4 regions of the Paenibacillus sp. LBL genome follow, and region 4 is predicted to be linked to each of the others. Evidence: predicted binding sites of a transcription regulator. Region 4 holds the regulator's gene; each other region holds the start of a gene.

Region 1 (4,622 bases), on a different contig from region 4:
CCTGCACAAAACTCTCAGTCTCAACTTCTATGGTCATTGTATGTGGAATATTAGCCCTTGCCCGGCTCACCGCTTGCGCGATTCCGCCTGCACCCTTAATATGATTATCCTTGATCATGACGGCATCGTACAAGCCGAATCGATGATTCGCACCGCCACCGACCCGAACCGCATATTTCTCCAGCATACGGTGCCCCGGTGTTGTTTTGCGAGTATCCACCAGTCGGGTCGGTAATCCCTCCAGCATGTCAACAAAAGAACGTGTTCGGGTTGCTATGCCGGACAGCCGCTGAAGCAAATTCAAAGCGAGCCGCTCCCCTGTCAAAATACGATGCGTGCTTCCCTCCACTTCAGCGAGAATGGTACCCTTCTCCACCATGTCACCGTCACGGACAAATGCCGTAAACGTCAGGGAAGGATCGACCGTTTCGAATACGAGTTCCGCGGCAGGCATGCCCGCAACAACTCCTGCCTCCTTGGCATGAATAACAGCCTTGGATTCGTGACCCGGCTCAATCGTGGTAAGGGTTGTAATATCCCCTGATCCAATATCCTCTTGCAGCCATGTCCGAATGCTCTGGAGAAGGCCATCATGGTATCCGTTAAACATCATCGCTCAATTCCTCCGTCATCTCTTGATCCCGAGTATGCACAATATGCTTCTGCCATACGCTGTCGTTCCGATCCGGGAAATCCTCACGGTAGTGGGCTCCCCGGCTTTCTTCGCGACCCAGCGCGCCCTGAACCACGAGCAGGGATGCGGTGAGCATGTTGGCAAACTCGTATTCCTCACGTTTCGAGAGCAGCGCTTGGAACAATGGCAGCTGACGGCCAAGCTCTTCTGCAGCTCTTAATAGGGTATCCCGATTGCGGCGAAGCCCTGCATATCGTACCATCACTTTTTGAAGTTTCAAGCGTTTTTCAACTATCGCTTGTGACGGGGCATCCTTACGTCCAAGCTGAAATGATACATGAAGGGGCCCTTCTGATGGTTCAGGGAGCTTCTGAATACGTTCCACAATGCGACTGCCGTATACAACCGCTTCCGAAAGCGAGTTGCTTGCCAACCGGTTCGCTCCATGAACGCCAGTAGACGAAACCTCCCCGCAAGCGAACAAGCGCTTCACGCTGCTCTCTCCGTGCAAATTGGTCTTGATGCCCCCCATCATATAATGCGCAGCCGGGGAGACCGGAATCCAATCTGACGATAAATCAAGTCCATACTGCATGCATGTTTCATAAATCGTCGGGAACCGATGTTTGACCATCTCTGGTGACTCATGGGTAATGTCCAGATACACAAAGGTAGACCGCGTCGCTTCCATCTCGCTGACAATGGCCCGGGCAACAATATCCCGGGGGGCCAGCTCCAGCAAGTCATGGTACTTTGGCATGAACCGTTCCCCTTTGATATTACGAAGAACAGCGCCCTCGCCACGAACCGCCTCGGAGATCAGAAACCGTGGTGCACCCGGATAGCTAAGTGCCGTGGGATGGAACTGAATGAATTCCATATCCCTGATGTCCGCACCTGCCCGGTAAGCCATAGCAACACCGTCGGCTGTCGCAACCTCCGGGTTGGTTGTATACCTGTACAGCTGGCCGGCGCCTCCTGAGCACATAATGGTCGCCCGCCCACGTACAAAAACCCGCCTGCCATCCGGCATCTGTACCAATGCACCGTGACATTCCCCTTGCTCCGTGACCAGATCAATGACAAAATGATCGTCCCATACTTCTATATTGTGAAGCATTTCAACCTGAATGGAAAGGGCACGCACAATTTCATATCCGGTAGCGTCCCCATTAGCATGAAGAATACGACGGTGACTGTGCGCACCTTCCTTGGTTAGCGCAAGCTCGCCATTCTCGACATCAAACATCGTCCCAAGACGAATCAGCTCCTGAACCCCAACCGGTCCCTCATTTACGAGGACATCCACCGCAGTAGATGAGCATAGTCCCGCCCCTGCCATCAGGGTATCCTGGCGATGGTAGACCGGAGAGTCATCTTCAGCTGTTACGGCAGCAATGCCGCCTTGAGCATAACGAGTGTTGCTCTCGAGCAGCGATTTCTTTGTAATCAGCAGCACCTTTTGAGTGGCACTTGCCATGATTGCCGTATATAAACCCGCAATGCCTGAACCGATGACGATGACATCCGTCTGGACGACCGGCAGATCGTTCAGTTCAAAATCAATCAAATACTGCGGTATCACGATGCCTCACCTGTCTTTTCACGAAAGAGTAGCGCATGCTACTTAACCTGTAACATGCGCTCTAATGAAGTTCTGGCTTTCTCTGCAACGACCGGAGGTACATAAATTTGCGGCTTCATCGTTTCCAGTGCTTTGACCAGCTTTTTGAGATTATTCACTTTCATATTGGGACAAACCAGGAATTTCGTGGCAAAATGGAACGATTTGCCCGGGCTATCCAATCGAAGCTGATATCCTGTGCCATCCTCTGTACCTACAATAAACTCCTTGGCAGACGAATTTTTGCAATATTCCAGAATCGCAGTTGTGCTGCCTACAAAATCACCCATCGCAACGACCTCCGGACGACATTCCGGATGCACCACAAACTCGGCACCAGGATGCTTGGCTCTCATCTCGACAACATCCTTAACGGTCAGCATATCATGTGTGTTGCAGTACCCTTCCCAGATGATCAGCTTCTTGTCGGTATGCTGCTGGACGTAGTGCCCTAAATTTTTATCAGGCACCCATATAATTTCATCCGAATCGACGGATTGAATCACCTTTACCGCATTGGATGAAGTACAGCAGATATCTGTTTCTGCTTTGATCTCAGCTGATGAATTGATGTAAGTTACCACTTTTGCATTCGGGTGCTGCGCTTTCAACTTCCGCAAGCCGTCAACGTTCACCATATCCGCCATCGGACAACCGGCACGCTCATCAGGAATAAGAACGGTTTTGCCCGGTGCCAGGATTTTAGCGCTCTCACCCATAAAGTGCACACCGCAGAATACGATAACCTCAGCATCGGTTTGTGCTGCTTTCTGCGCAAGCAAGAAGGAATCCCCGCGGAAATCAGCGACCTCCTGTATTTCATCCCGTTGATAATAATGAGCCAAAATAATTGCGTTACGTTCCTTCTTCAATTGCATTAACCGCTCACGCAGTTCACGGTTTTGCTCTGCCTTACGCTCCAGTGCCAAAGCTTCCATGATCGACCCTCTCCCTTTATGTAGTCCGGCTGTAAACCGCTTGATGACCATGTGACTTCCAGGATGGTTTATACCTTTGTGAAAGGATGCGCATCCTTATTTAACAACTAATGTACACGTTCGTTCTGTGCCCTGTCAATGTGATAGAAAGCACAAAAAGAACCGGAAAACGAATTATCGTTCTCCGGTTCTTCGATTTTATTCGGTATTCGATGTTTTATCAGCGAATATTACGTTAACCTGCTGTTTCCGTTGTCCGATCCATCTGGAGGATCCTTACGGTCCGAATCTTTAGGCTCCGGCTGTTGATCATTCGAATCCATCGGGTTGTTCGGAATTTCTTCCGTGGAAATCGGCTGATCTCCGTCTTCTTTCCCTTGGATGCGAACTTTCACGTCACCAATGTTGTCGATGATCGGTTCGCCGCTCTCGGAAGAACCTTCACCTTCTCCATTGCCATTGCCTTCAACTGATCCAGTCTCAATGAGATTCTTGATTTGCTCAAGCTCCAGTGTTTCCATCTCAAGAAGCGTATTCGCAATCAGGTGAACCTCTTTGGAATGCTTGGTCAGAATCTCTTTAGACTTCTCGTAACAATCGTTAATGAACCGCTGCATTTCTTGATCGATCTCATAAGCGATTTGATCACTATAGTTCTGCTCGTGTCCGATATCGCGTCCCAGGAACACCTGTCCTTGGGATGTACCGAACTGCATCGGTCCAAGCTTCTCACTCATACCGTACTCCACAACCATGCTGCGGATAATGCCGGTTGCCTGCTGGAAGTCACTGTATGCTCCGGTACCGATTTCGCCAATGAACAACTCCTCGGCTACACGACCACCAAGCAAACCGGATACACGATCAAGCAATTCCTGTTTCGTCACGAGCATCCGATCTTCCTTCGGCATCATAATGACGTATCCACCAGCACGACCACGAGGGATAATCGTTACCTTATGAACGGTATCCGCATGCTCGAGGAAGTAACCTACAATGGTGTGACCCGCCTCGTGATAAGCTACGATACGTTTCTCGCGGTCACTGATCACGCGGCTGCGCTTCTCCGTACCCACGATCACACGGTCGATCGCTTCATCCACTTCTCGCATGGAGATATCCTTACGATTGCGGCGTGCCGCAAGCAAGGCTGCCTCATTGAGGAGATTCTCCAGATCGGCACCCGTAAATCCTGTCGTACGTTTAGCGATGATGTCCAATTTAACATCCTTCGTCAACGGCTTGTTGCGTGCATGGACTTTCAGCACAGCTTCACGGCCCTTCACATCTGGACGATCTACTGTAATCTGACGGTCAAAACGTCCCGGACGAAGAAGCGCCGGGTCCAAAATATCCGGTCGGTTCGTTGCAGCAACGATGATAATGCCTTCGTTTGCTCCGAAACCATCCATCTCGACCAGCAATT
Region 2 (4,622 bases), on a different contig from region 4:
TCCCGCTTGACGTTCATGAAATACCCGCCCAGCAGGAATGCAAGCAGAGCCAGCACGAGCAGCACGGTTAACACAGCACCACGCTTCTCGAAGATATCCGTCATGAAATAGGTCATGACCCCGAATGCCACGAACAGTGCCGCCACCGGGAGCAGCAATCTCCGGGCCATGCGGCGCGCACGCTCCTGAAGATCCCCTATGGTGCGCAGCGTCGTAAACATTAACCCATGCAGCAGACAGAGCATCACCATCGTCAGCCCGCCAACAACGGTATAGGCATTCACGACATCGAAGAATCCGGCATACATCTGCATCTCTTCATTAATCGGAAGCCCCTGAATGAGGCAGGCAAAAACAACACCCAGGAGGAACGGAGGAAGCACGCTGCCGATGAAGATTGCACCGTCCCACACCCTTTTCCAGCGAACGTCGCCTACCTTGCCGCGGAATTCAAAGGCCACTCCCCGTCCAATCAAGGCCAACAGAAGAAAGACAAGCGGAATATAGAATCCGCTGAACAGCGTGGCATACCAGTTCGGGAAGGCGGCGAACATCGCGCCGCCCGCTGTCAGCAGCCAGACCTCATTGGCATCCCAGAACGGGCCGATCGAGTTGATCAGCACCCGGCGCTGGGTGTCGCTTTTGGCGAGCAGCTGAGTGGACATCCCGACTCCGAAATCAAAGCCCTCCAAGAAGAAGAACCCGATAAACAACACGGCAACGAGCACAAACCACAGTTCATTAAGAGACAGCATGGTAGCCCTCCTTATTAAACGGATCGCTTGCGTGGCGGTCTTCTTCCTCCGCCGCATACGGCCCTTTCTTAATGACTTTAATAAACAAGTACGCCATAACGGCAGCAAGCACCGCATAGATGGCTGTAAACGTAATGAGCGAGAACAGGATGGAGCCTGCACTTACGTTCGGAGATATACTATTCTCCGTGGTGATCAGTCCGAATACCGTCCAAGGCTGCCGCCCGATCTCCGTCATGATCCACCCCGACGTGTTGGCGATGAACGGCAATGAAATGCCAAACAGCATCAATCTCAGGAACCATCTGCCAGCGTGCTCGACCTTCTTGCGCAGCATCAGCCAAGCTCCGTACAATCCGAGCAGAATCATCACGCTGCCTGCGGCCACCATAATCCGGAAGCTCCAGAAGGTGGTCCGCACCGGAGGTATATAATCGCCGGGACCGTATTGCTGCTCGTACTGGGCTTGCAGCTCCTTCATTCCGATCACTTCGCCGGAGAATTTGCTATAAGACAGAAAGCTGAGCAAATACGGAATTTTAAGCTCCATCTTGTTCTCCTGCTTCTCCGGATCGATGGACGCAATGACCGTCCAAGCCGCAGGATCGTCACTCGTCTCCCACAGGCTCTCGGCAGCAGCCATCTTCATCGGCTGCGTATCCACCAGATACTGCGCCTGCTGGTGACCGAAGACCGCAACCAGAATGGAGGTGGTGAGCCCCACCACGATGGCGATGTGGAATGATTTTTTGAAGAAATCCAGATCCTGCTTCTTCATCAGCTTGTAGGCACTCACGCCTGCTACCAGGAACGCCCCGGTGGCCAGTGCCCCAAAGATCGTGTGCGGGAATTCTACCAGCAACTGCCCATTGGTGATCAATGCCAGGAAATCATTCATCTCCGCTCGTCCATTATTCATCTCGAACCCAACGGGACGCTGCATGAACGAATTGGCCGCCAGAATCCAGAAGGCCGACATCAGGGTGCCGAAGGACACCAGCCAGATGCTGAGCAGATGGACCTTCTTCGATAACCGGTCCCAGCCGAATATCCATAACCCGATAAATGTTGACTCGAGGAAAAAGGCCAACAAGGCCTCGATGGCAAGCGGCGCGCCAAACACATCCCCAACAAATCGCGAATAATCCGACCAGTTCATGCCGAACTGGAACTCCTGCAGAATTCCTGTCACTACCCCGACCGCAAAATTAATCAGGAACAGCTTCCCCCAGAACTTGGCCATTTTCTTGTATACTTCCTGGCCTTTGACAACATACATCGTCTCCATGATGGCAATCAAAAACGCTAATCCGATAGACAACGGTACGAAAATAAAGTGAAAAATGGTTGTCGATGCGAACTGAATTCGCGCCAGCATAACCGGATCCATAAAGATGCCCCTTCCTTTAGCTCACGTGATCACTTTAAATTTGATTCTTTTTGTATTTTCGCAGACTGCGGCAGAAAGGATTGTGATCAATATCACAATATTAGGAAGGATTAGGGGCAAAAAGTTATAAATTTGTGACGAAAATCACTAAGTGCGAATGGAATTATGTGAGGTTTATCCATTGGAGCATGACTTGCCGCATCCCCTCACAGGTCAAGCCCGGTATTTACGCACCAAAAAAAGCAGGTTCGCCATGTAGGCCAACCTGCTTTAATGCATACCACCACCTTATTGAACCGCGCGAATCTCCGTCTCGATGAGCTTGAACTCCGTCACGTCCGCGATGCCGCGATTGGTAATGCGGATTTCCGGAATCACCGGCAGCGCGATCAGGGAGAAGGTCATGAACGGCGCATGGATGAAGCACCCCAGCTCCTTCCAGGCTTCCTCCAGTGCAGCAACTTCTTCCGCTACGATCTCCACTGGACGATCCGCCAGCAAGCCGGCAATGGGCATGGCCACCTTCGCGAGCACCTGACCGTCACGCACCACGATCATCCCGCCGCCGCAAGCTGCCAGCTCATTCGCCGCTAGCGCCATATCCTCGGCGCTCGTGCCCATTACCAGCAGATTATGGCTGTCATGCGCCACCGTGGAAGCGACCGCACCGGATTTCAATCCGAAGCCGCTCGCAAAGCCAAGCGAGATTTGTCCGGTTGCGCCATGGCGCTCGATGCACGCAAGCTGAACCACGTCTTGGTTAAGGTCAGGCTGAATGATGCCCTGCTGCACGGGGAGCACCGCTGTCATTTTGGCTGTGCGGGCACTGTTCTCGATGACCCGCACCACGTTGACTTCCGTGCGTGCGGTATCCCACTTGCTGCGGAGCAGGAAATCCTCCGCTGTCAACGGACGCTGCAGGCGAATCGAATGGAACGCTTTTTCCGGATATTGGTATACAGGGAATGGCTTCACAACTTGGCCGTTCTCCGCAACCACCTCACCATCGGTGATCACAATCGACGGCACCATGCTGTTCAGATCATCAAGCAGCAGAATGTCTGCCGTTTTACCTGGCGAGATGCTCCCGAGTTCGAGATCCATCCCGAAGTACCGAGCCACGTTGATCGTGCCCATCTGGATGGCCGTCACCGGATCCACACCCTCTTCGATCGCACGGCGCACCACATGGTTCATATGGCCAAGCCTCAGCAGCGTCTGCGGATACACGTCATCCGTCACCAAGGAGATATTGTCCGTACGCACCTTGTCTTCCGTCACCACCTTGATGACTTCCTTCACGTCCTGCCAAGCCGATCCTTCACGGATCATCAGGTGCATCCCGAGGCGAACCTTCTCTAGCGCCTGCTCTCTCGTCACCGTTTCATGATCGGAGCTTACCCCGGTTGCCAGATACGCCTGAAGCATCCGGTCGTCCTCTGCGGGAAAATGTCCCGTCACCGTCTTGCCGGCACGCAGCGTGGCTTCGATCTCACCGCTCATCGTCGGATCGCCATATACCACGCCCGGGAAGTTCATGACTTCGCCAAGCCCGGCAACTCCAGGCCAGGTCAGCCCTTCTTCGATATCTTCCACGCCAAGCTGGGCTCCTGCATCCTCCAGATCAAACGTCGCCGGCACGCAGGAAGGGATGGTGGTGAATACCTTAAGCGGCAGCTGCTGTCCTTCCTCGTGCATCCACCGCACACCTTCCATACCGAATACATTGGCGATCTCATGAGGGTCCATATAGATCCCGGTGGTTCCGCTAACGATGGCCGCTTTCGCAAACTCGGTCACGGTCAGCATCGTGCTCTCCACATGCATATGGCCGTCAAGCAGACCCGGCGAGATGTAACGGCCATTCGCCTCGATGACCCGGGTCCCTTCCCCGATCGTATGATTGGCGCTGCCGATATAAGCGATGCGTCCGAATGCCATCGCCACGTCCACCTGCTCCTGAAGCTCGCCTGTAAACACATTGACCAGCGTGCCGTTCTTGATAACCAGGTCGGCCGGTGCCTGTCCTAACGCCACTTTCCCCAGCTCCCGGCTGACCTCGTATCGTTTCTGTCTCTTGCTTGAACTCATGATGAATGCACGCTCCCCTTTTTTTTAGATATCAGAAAGTATAAACTTCAAAGCTTGCGACTTCCTGATATCGCAATAAAAACTTCTTCTAACTGCGGTCTGTCATCTGTGAAAGTACGTCAATAGACGTTTTTCTTATGATGAAACGGTAAAAGTACAAAATCAATTCTACGCGCAAGCACGTAAAACAACCCGGACAGCGTATCTGCCCGGGTTGCCTGAACTAACTATATCCATAGAGGAAGAGAAGCCCGGTGCATCAGCAATGCATTGCTAATAGTCTGCACAACACCCCATCCGTTAAAACCTGCCGGTACCCGGATTCCAAGGTGATCTTACCGCCCGCCTCTCCATTCCATTCGAAGCCGGGCGCTGGACTCTGGCTC
Region 3 (4,622 bases), on a different contig from region 4:
CATTCCAGAGCGCGTGCATCCCATGGATCGCCTGTTTTGTCGCGCGGCTCGTAACGTGTACTCCAGTAGATGTTATATACGAGAATAACAAATCCGATTGCCAGACCGACCGCACCTACCATCGACAGCATATTCAGCGGGCCAAAGCCGGTTTCAGCTGAGTACGTGTACGTCCGGCGAGTCATACCCATCAGTCCCAGGAAGAACATCGGGAAGAAGGTAACGTTAAACGAAATGGCAATGAACCAGAAGGCAATTTTGCCAAGTTTCTCATTCAGACGGAAGCCGAACACTTTAGGGAACCAGTAATGGAAACCGGCAATGACGGCAAATACGGCACCTGGAATGAGCACATAGTGGAAGTGGGCAACCAGGAACATCGTATTATGATACTGATAGTCGGCACTGGCCATCGCCAGCATAACGCCGGTAACACCGCCGATCGTAAAGATCGGAATAAATGCCAGTGAATAGAGCATCGGTGTCGTAAAGCTTATTCGGCCTTTCCTCAGCGTAAAGAGCCAGTTGAATATTTTGACCCCGGTCGGCACGGCAATCGCCATCGTTGTGATCGAGAAGAAGCCGTTGACCATAGCGCCTTGACCCATCGTATAGAAATGGTGGGCCCAGACCAGGAAGGACAGAGCTGAGATGATAACCATACTGAAGACCATGGAACCGTAACCATACAGGTTCTTCTTGGAGAAGGTCGATATAATCTCACTGAATATCCCGAATGCAGGTAGAATAACGATATATACCTCAGGGTGACCCCATACCCAGAACAGGTTGGCCCAGAGCATATCCATACCGCCGTTGGACATCGTGAAGAATTGTGAACCAAACACGCGGTCGAACATCATAAGCAATAGCGCAATCGTAAGTACCGGGAAAGCAAAGATAATGATGACACAAGTGATCAGCACGGACCATGTGAACATTGGCATGCGCATGAGTGTCATACCTGGTGCACGCATCTTCAGGATCGTTACGATAAAGTTAACGCCTGTAAGGAGCGTACCAATCCCTGATATCTGCAGCGCCAGAGAGTAATAATTGTTGCCAACCGTCGGACTGAACTCGATACTGGCCAGCGGGAAATAGGCGGACCAGCCGGCATCCGGCGAGCCTCCAATGACAAAGGAGATGTTGAACAGCATCGCACCGGCGAAGAATAGCCAGAAGCTGATTGCGTTCAGTTTAGGGAATGCTACGTCACGGGCACCGATCTGGAGCGGAATGATAACATTCATCAGACCGAAGATAAACGGCATGGCCATAAAGAGAATCATAATGACTCCGTGAGTTGTAAATACTTCATTATAGTGCTGACCCGTCAGAAATTTCATTTCCGGTGCAGCGGTCTGCGCACGCATCATCAAGGCGTCAACGCCGCCGCGGAACAGCATGATCAAGGCACAGATGATATACATAACGCCAATTTTTTTGTGATCCACGGTGGTCAGCCATTCCCGCCACATATATCCCCACTTCTTGTAATAGGTCAAGCCGAAGAGGATTGCAAGCGAGACGAGAACAATACTCACCATGGCGCCGTAAATTAACGGATCACCGGTAACGAAAAATTCGTCCCATTTCATAAGAGCCTAGCTCCTTTCTGGATGTATGAAGTAGATCGGGTGAACAACGTTTCACTCACCGATTTAATGTCCATCATGTTGATGATTTGGGCTTTCTTCAGCCGGGAAGTTCGGCAGCGGCTCGTTCGGATCCACGTTCGTTTCGCTGTCAAATTCCGTTTCTTCCGTTGTAGCAGGATCCGGGTGGACGTCTTTATGGTCCTGATGCTCCTCATTGCCATTGACATCACCGCCATGGTGATGATCTTCGGAAGGCGGCGGGCTGAATTCAAGGTGCGTGTTGGAGAAGCTCATTCGACCGACATGCGCGGTTTCCAGCAGCTTCTTAAACTCATCTTCCTTCAGCTCAGGAGCAGTTTCCTTGACATCTTGAACCCACTTGTCATACTCGGTCGAAGACATTGCAAGCGCCTCGAACTCCATGTGTGCGAAGCCTTCGCCGTTGAAGTTCGCGTTACGGCCCATCATGGAGCCCGGTTCGTCGGCAACCATGTTAAGCTTCGTAATCATGTCGCTCATCGCATATTTCTGGCCATGAAGCTGAGGGATCCAGAAGCTTGAGATTGTACCGAATGAGTACAGACGGAATTCAATCGGGCGATGTGTTGGAATGTTAACGTAATTCACCGTTTCGATTCCTTCTTCCGGATAGCTGAAGTGCCATTTCCAGTTCGAAGAGGAAGCGTAGATGACTAGCGGCTCTTGGTTTTCATAGCCTTCCGGCACATTCTCCACGGCCACCGTCGTTTTGACGGTCACAACCGAGAGGACGGCAACAATCAGGATCGGAATGGCGGTCCATAATATTTCCAGCCATTTATTGCCCTCTTCATGTGGCGGTTCGTAACCTTCGTTGGATTTCTTCGCTCGATATTTGGTGAGCATGAAGATATAAAGCGCATAAACTACGGCCAATATTCCGACCATCATGAGAATGGAGAATATGATTGTATCGGATAGGGTTCTGGCAGCCGGTCCTTTCGGATCCAATACCGTGAGTGAGCTGCATCCCGATAAGAGCAAGGTGAAGCTTAATAACAATGCAAATAACGGCCCTCTTTTGTTCATGATGTACCCCTTTCCTTGAAACGGCTTCGTTCAAATGTTTCTAACACATCTATAGTAGAAAGTTCTGATTGGCTTTGCAAAACACATAAAATTGTATAATTTACATATAAATCCACATTCGTGTCAATGTGTGTAATTTTATGTGTTCAATTTGTTACAAAAGGATTGGTGTGTGAGGCAAATCATTGTAGTGGTGCGGTTTAAGCGCAGTTCATACTTTGTTCAAATATTCACGAGTGTTACCAGTTTCGTCACAATTCCGGGCTGGTTTTTGCCTTTAATAGCCAATCTGGAGACAGCATAAATCCTAGTATTTATAAGGGTTTAGAGGTGTATGTATGTTTTTTCACAATGATAAACGTCAGGCACAATCACGAATCCGTTTAGGTGAATACAGGGCCTTCTCCCATGGTTGATGACCATGGAAGGGGGCCTTTTCTTATGGTTATGTATGGAGACGGATAAGCTCGGCCAGCTTGATGAGTCCGCTCTCCAGTTGATTGCAGGAGGCATAGGCATAGGAAAGACGAAGATGCTGCTGGTCGCTGCGGTCATAGATATTACCGGGGTTCAACAGGATGCCCTCCTTCAGGGCTTGTTCAAATAAAGGACGTATGGAGATAGGTTTGGTGACGTGAAGCCAGATGTAGAACCCGCCTTGCGGTATGTTCCACTGGGCAATATCGTGGAAATATTGCTTGAGAATATCGAGCGTAAAATCTCTGCGACTCCTGAGCTCCGCTCGGATCTGCATGAGATGCAACTCATACATCCCGCTCGACAACCACTCGGCGACTGCGTGCTGGGAAAGTGCGCTGGATCCGTAGTCGGTTTGCATTTTGATATCGGACAGCCGGTCGATTACCGGCTCGGGACCCACAATCCAGCCGATGCGAAGGCCGGGGCCAAGCGTCTTGGACATACTTCCCATGTAGAGCACAAGCCCTTGCTGGTCCAGCGCTTTCAGAGACGGCGGAGAGGGGGCATCAAACCACAAATCCCCGTACACATCATCCTCTATGATGGGCAGCCTTTCCCTTGCACATATTTGAAGCAGCTCCGTTCGCCGCCTGGAAGACATCAGCGTTCCGGTCGGATTATGAAAGGTAGGAATCGTGTAGAGCAGGGCAGCATTGTGTTGGCGCTTAAGTCTCCCGATCGATTCCGTTCTAATGCCGTGCTGATCCATAGGAATCCCATGCAGAAACATGCCTGCAGACTGAAACACATGAATCGAGTTCAGATAAGAGGGGTTCTCTACAAAGATGGCGGACCCCTGGTGCAGCAAGCCTAATGAGATGAGCTGCAATCCCTGCAGTCCACCGGAGATGATCAGAATGGATGACGGGGTGGCATGAATTCCTTTCTTTTTCAGATAGTCACTAATGATTTCTCTTAAGTAGAGGCTCCCCTTCGGCTCGGAATATCCCAAAGAGAGTTTGCTGGCCATGCTGCCGCTGAAGATCTCCCGCATCTGGCCAGTGGGAAGCAGCTCCGGCGAGAGCTCTCCTGTACCGAGCCGGATTATATCCGGATCGGTTTCCGAACGGTTGATCTGCTGGATCATATGGATGTTTGGCTGGTAGGAGCCGGATTTCACATACTGATTCCAATCTGGCGGAGGCGTGGCGGCTAATAAACTCCAGGTATTGTTGGCGATGACCGTCCCTTGTCCAACCTTGGATTGAATCAAGCCGTCCGCGGCAAGCTCGCCCAATGCATAAACGATGGTGCTTCGGTTTACCCCAAATTTGGCAGCAAGGTCTCTCTGCGTCGGAATCCGGGTCCCGACAGGCCATTCCCCGTTCATAATTCTGTTCTTCATGTAATTGTAGATCTGCTGATGCAGCGGTATGTCGGAGGACTTGTTTAATTTCCATTCTTCTGTCATAGGAAACTCGCTTTCGCCACGTATTTTGTTCATTATAATTCATTGGTTGGGTTTCGTGCCAA
Region 4 (4,622 bases):
ATAAACATTGGTGTCATCAATGGTTGCTTTCGCTTTTAAGTTCGTGGACTCGCCAGCCAATTGCTCAAGCGAAGATTGGATATCGGTGTACTGCTTGTTGTCCATCGCTTCTGCAACGGATAACATCGCCTGCTCCCACCATTGGTCCAGCGCTTCCGAGGAATGCTCCTCCACCTGGATTTTCAGCTCACGCTGCCCAATTACAGATTTGCCTTCTTGCTTTATATGCTGCACAAGCCCCTGCAAATTCGTTTCCGGAGCCAGATCAAGTTTCAAAGTAACCGTATCCTGTTTAATATCTATATGAGAACTCTTCACACCATCATACTGCGAAACAACATTTGCTAGCGGGTTATGCTGTGCCATCTGCCGATACAGAAACCATCCACCAAAGAGGACCGATGCTGAGATCACGACAGTCAGCACGATAGGTACAATGCGTAGTTTCATGAAGTTCCTCCTTAAAATCTTATATAGTTTTTGTCTATCATTTTCTTTGTATATAATGACATGTAACAACGATATAATACGATGCATGTAGTTTGTATGCTTAATTTGTACAAATATGAGTATATCACATTTTATATACTTTTTCATGCGTATCTGTGAAAATATTTAGAACAGTTTTTCCATTTTATTTATTGTAAACGTTGTCAATTGTTGTGAAAAAAAGAGGCATCCCGAAATTGATAGGGATGTCTCTCTTTATTTTTCTACTATTGATTTGGAAGAATAATGTCATTGCCGATCGGATTTCCATCTTGGAAACGATAGAATCGATAGCCCCGCTGACCATTGCTTTCGTACTGGAGCTGCCATACAAACTCATTTTCATACATACCCGGCAGCAATCTCTTAATGGTTGCTCCTGGCAAATCATTGTGAATCTGATCCAGTATCTGTGCTTCTGACATTCCGGAACTCAATAAGACAGACTGCACCGCATCGGCACCGTCAACCGGTACATTATCATCGGTGAATTTCACCCAGACCATTCGGTCCTGATTGTCTTTATCCTTGCCGCTGACAACCCAGTAATTGTTGTCCTCGCCCCACACCGATTTATAGGTCTTTCCTGTCGAAACCAAACCGCCATGCTGTTTGGAAGCGTTGATTGCCATTCTCTCTTCATTCCAAGTGTCCTTCATGACATGCGAATAGTAGAGCTGCAGACCTAGCAGCAAGAGCAGCACTCCGGATACACTTAGCAATATCCACTTCGTTTTTTTCTTCAATCCGTCTTCCTCGCTCCCCTTGATTATTCCCTAGAGGGTTGTAAGACGCTCAAATGCAGACTGGGCTTCCCGGCGAATACGTTCCTCGTCGAGGGTAAGGCTGGCGCCATTTTTCACTACCTGCTTGCCGTCAACCCATACATGCTCTACATCCTTTGCACTGGCTGAATAGATCGCATGGGACACATAATCGGTTCGAGGAAGGAAGTGCGCCTGATCTGTATTCAACGCGATCATATCCGCCTTCATGCCGACGGCAAGTGTGCCTATATCTTCAATGAAAGCCGATTTGGCTCCATACTCCGTACCCATCCGTAGTGCTTCGGCTGCTGGAATGGCCGTAGGATCACCGCTTACCCCTTTATGGATCAATGCAGCCAGACGCATCTCTTCAAACATATCCAGATTGTTATTGCTCGCTGGTCCGTCGGTACCCAGGGACACGGTAACGCCGGCTTTCAGTAGTGCAGGCACGCGCGCTATACCACTGGCAAGCTTCAGATTACTGCCTGGATTATGAGAGACCGCGACTTGATATTTAGCCAAAATCTCGATCTCTTCATCAGTCAAATGGACGGCGTGCGCCAGAAGTGTAGGACGAGAGAACATGCCCAGCTTCTCCAGATGCGCAACGGGACGGAGTCCGTAGTCATTCACATTCTGGGCCACTTCCGTGTCCGTTTCCGACATATGTGTATGCAGCGGCAGATTCAAATCATGGGATGCTTGGACGAATTTTTCAATTAGATCCGGTGGACACGTATACGGTGCATGCGGCGAGAGCATCGTTGTGATTCTGCCATCGGCTTTGCCGTGCCAGTCCTTCGCAAATGCAACCGCCTCATCCAGTTTTTGCTGCTGAACCTCAGGCGGACATAATCCGATAACGCCACGGGTCAGGACACCGCGCATTCCTGAATCCTCTACCACCTTAGCAACCTGGTCCATGTGATCATACATATCCACAAAAGTTGTGGTTCCGCCCTTGATCATCTCCAGCACGGAAAGAGAGGCTCCCCAGTAAACATCATCGGCCGTGAATTTGGCTTCCATCGGCCACATTTTTTCCTGCAGCCATACTTGCAGCGCCAAATCGTCTCCATAACCGCGGAGCAGTGACATGGCAGCATGTCCATGGGTATTTACCAAACCAGGCAGGAACAACAGATGTGTGCCGTCGATAATCTCGGTTCCTTCCTCTACCGGCGGCTGTTCCTCACCAAGATAGGTAATGCGGTCATTCTCAACAACCATGTATCCACGAAGAACGGATCTTCCATCCTCAAGCACAGCAAAAGTACCGTTCTTAACCATCCACTTCGTTGTCGTCATGTGAAGCTTCCTCCTTACCGTTGTCCAAATAATAAGCCAAGCTCTGCAAATCGGTTGTAAAATCGGCCGTATGAATACGGATATGAGGTGGAGCTTTCAGGATGGTTGGCGCAAAATTCAGAATCGCTTCGATGCCTGCTGCAATAAGCTGATTAGCTACGTTTTGCGCCTCAAAATCCGGAACGGTAATAATCCCGATACGAATGCCGTATTCATGTACGGTTTTCTCAAGCTCTTCCATCGGCTGAACCGTCAAGTTGTTGATTTTCATACCAACTTTGGGGGAATATGAATCGAAAATAGCCACAATCTTCATATTATCCTTCAGGAATGCATTGTAATTGGATAATGCATGTCCAAGATTACCGGCTCCAACCAATGCTACATTAATCTTCTGGTCCAGCTTCAGAATCTGGCGAATCTTCTCAATCAAATAGGAAACATCATACCCGATCCCTTTCCGTCCAAAATCACCGAAATACGCCAGGTCCTTACGAATTTGAGCAGGATTCAGATCCAGTTTCTGCCCCAGCTCCTGGGATGAAACAGTTGAGACCTCCCGCTTCTGAAGCTCATTCAAATAGCGCAAATATACAGGTAATCTGCGGACCACGGCTTCCGAAATTTTTTCCGATTTCATGCATGCTCCCCCTAGTAAAGGTTAATAACTACATCTCTTGCATTTTCATTCTTCGTTTAGCTATCATTCATCGGTTTGGTTATCTGCCCCAACCTCGACCTCTTCCTGAAGCCATTCCGAGATGCGTGGAACAATTCCCTCTGTCGGCATATGCTCCATCTTAGGTCCTGGCAAGGAATATAAGAAATATTTCCCGTAATAGGATTCAATCACCCGGGTATCGTATACAATCACGATCCCTTTATCCTGTGCCGTCCGGACCAGGCGGCCAAACCCTTGCTTGAACCGAATAACCGCTTGCGGAACGGAAAGCTTCATGAAGGGGTTCTTTTTCTGCTGCTGCAGCAGTTCACTCTTGGCTTCCACCAGCGGATGATTCGGCGGCTGGAAAGGCAGCCGTACAATAGCAAGACAGGTCAACGCCTCGCCCGGAATGTCGACCCCTTCCCAGAAGGAGCTGGTGCCAAGGAGCACCGATGCGCTGCTCTCCTGGAAGCGTCGAATCAACTTGGTTCGACTGGTCCCGTCCATTCCTTGCCCCAGCACCGCAATGTCGCTTAATGCCAATGCTTCCTTCAGTGGCTCATGCACCTGACGCAGCATCCGGTAAGAGGTGAACAGAACGAGCATCCTTCCATGGGTAGCGATCGCCGTTTCGGCCAGTGACTGCACAAGTGTGTTCACAAAGAGGGCATCCCCGACCGATCCCTTCACGCTCGGAAAATCACGCGGAACGACAAGCAGCGCTTGTTCTCTGTAATTAAACGGAGACGGCAGCTGAACCGTGTTCAGATTACCGGCGTCAGCCGCTTCCTGAAGACCCAGATTCTCGATCATGAACTGGAACGATTTATCCACCGACAAGGTAGCCGATGTCAGAATGACGCTTTGTTTTTTATCAAAAAACAATTCCTTTAAATGAGTGCTTACATCAACAGGCACTGCATAGAGCTGCAGCGATTTACTGCGGAAATTGCCATTAGCCTCCATCCAGTATACCGTACCCTCATCATTAAGAGCCATGAAGGAGCGCAAGTCCTCACGGTGAGCAGCCAGGTCTTTAAACAGTCCGGACAGATCCGTAAGCAAGCTGTCTGCACTGTAATCATCCAGATCTTCCTTCATTTCAGCAATCAGCTTGTCACCCTTGCGCACAACGTCACCCAGGGTCACATGAATCTGATGCTCCAGCTCGGCCAGCGATTGCCAATCCTTCGGTTTCTTGAGAGGCGATAACCGAAGTGAGAATTGGCCCGCGTCTCCTGGAGATGCATCCCCGCGTTCCGGCAGCAGCGCAAACAGCTGATCGCTGAGACGATCCCAATTTTCTTTGGCCGTGATGAGATCTGGATACATACGGTCAATGACAGAAGACCATTCTACGGCCTTCTCATGCGGTGAAGCCTGAAGCAGCT

Evidence for each region. Region 4 encodes Rex, which represses fermentation and respiration genes when NADH is low (regulators of the CRP and FNR family bind a similar motif). Its sites were predicted from a motif close to TTGTGAAATATTTCACAA; they were not measured.
Region 1: nadA (quinolinate synthase NadA) is a predicted target of Rex. The motif match lies at 3,273-3,290, and genes of this name have one in related genera.
Region 2: M2277_RS18030 (cytochrome ubiquinol oxidase subunit I) is a predicted target of Rex. The motif match lies at 2,226-2,243, and genes of this name have one in related genera.
Region 3: qoxA (cytochrome aa3 quinol oxidase subunit II) is a predicted target of Rex. The motif match lies at 2,888-2,905, and genes of this name have one in related genera.

Annotation. Positions count from the first base shown of each region.
Region 1 covers NZ_JARXYU010000025.1:45,440-50,061, reverse strand. The annotation lists gene nadC (carboxylating nicotinate-nucleotide diphosphorylase) at 1-613, opposite strand, end outside; gene nadB (L-aspartate oxidase) at 603-2,219, opposite strand; gene nadA (quinolinate synthase NadA) at 2,258-3,196, opposite strand; gene ftsH (ATP-dependent zinc metalloprotease FtsH) at 3,427-4,622, opposite strand, start outside.
Region 2 covers NZ_JARXYU010000008.1:43,683-48,304, reverse strand. The annotation lists gene cydB (cytochrome d ubiquinol oxidase subunit II) at 1-755, opposite strand, end outside; gene M2277_RS18030 (cytochrome ubiquinol oxidase subunit I) at 742-2,145, opposite strand; gene ade (adenine deaminase) at 2,434-4,236, opposite strand; purine riboswitch at 4,615-4,622, opposite strand, start outside.
Region 3 covers NZ_JARXYU010000005.1:245,279-249,900, reverse strand. The annotation lists gene qoxB (cytochrome aa3 quinol oxidase subunit I) at 1-1,601, opposite strand, end outside; gene qoxA (cytochrome aa3 quinol oxidase subunit II) at 1,665-2,669, opposite strand; gene pdxR (MocR-like pyridoxine biosynthesis transcription factor PdxR) at 3,115-4,560, opposite strand.
Region 4 covers NZ_JARXYU010000004.1:271,386-276,007, reverse strand. The annotation lists gene M2277_RS12520 (hypothetical protein) at 1-450, opposite strand, end outside; gene M2277_RS12515 (cell wall elongation regulator TseB-like domain-containing protein) at 717-1,235, opposite strand; gene M2277_RS12510 (amidohydrolase) at 1,266-2,567, opposite strand; gene M2277_RS12505 (redox-sensing transcriptional repressor Rex) at 2,542-3,207, opposite strand; gene dinG (ATP-dependent DNA helicase DinG) at 3,271-4,622, opposite strand, start outside.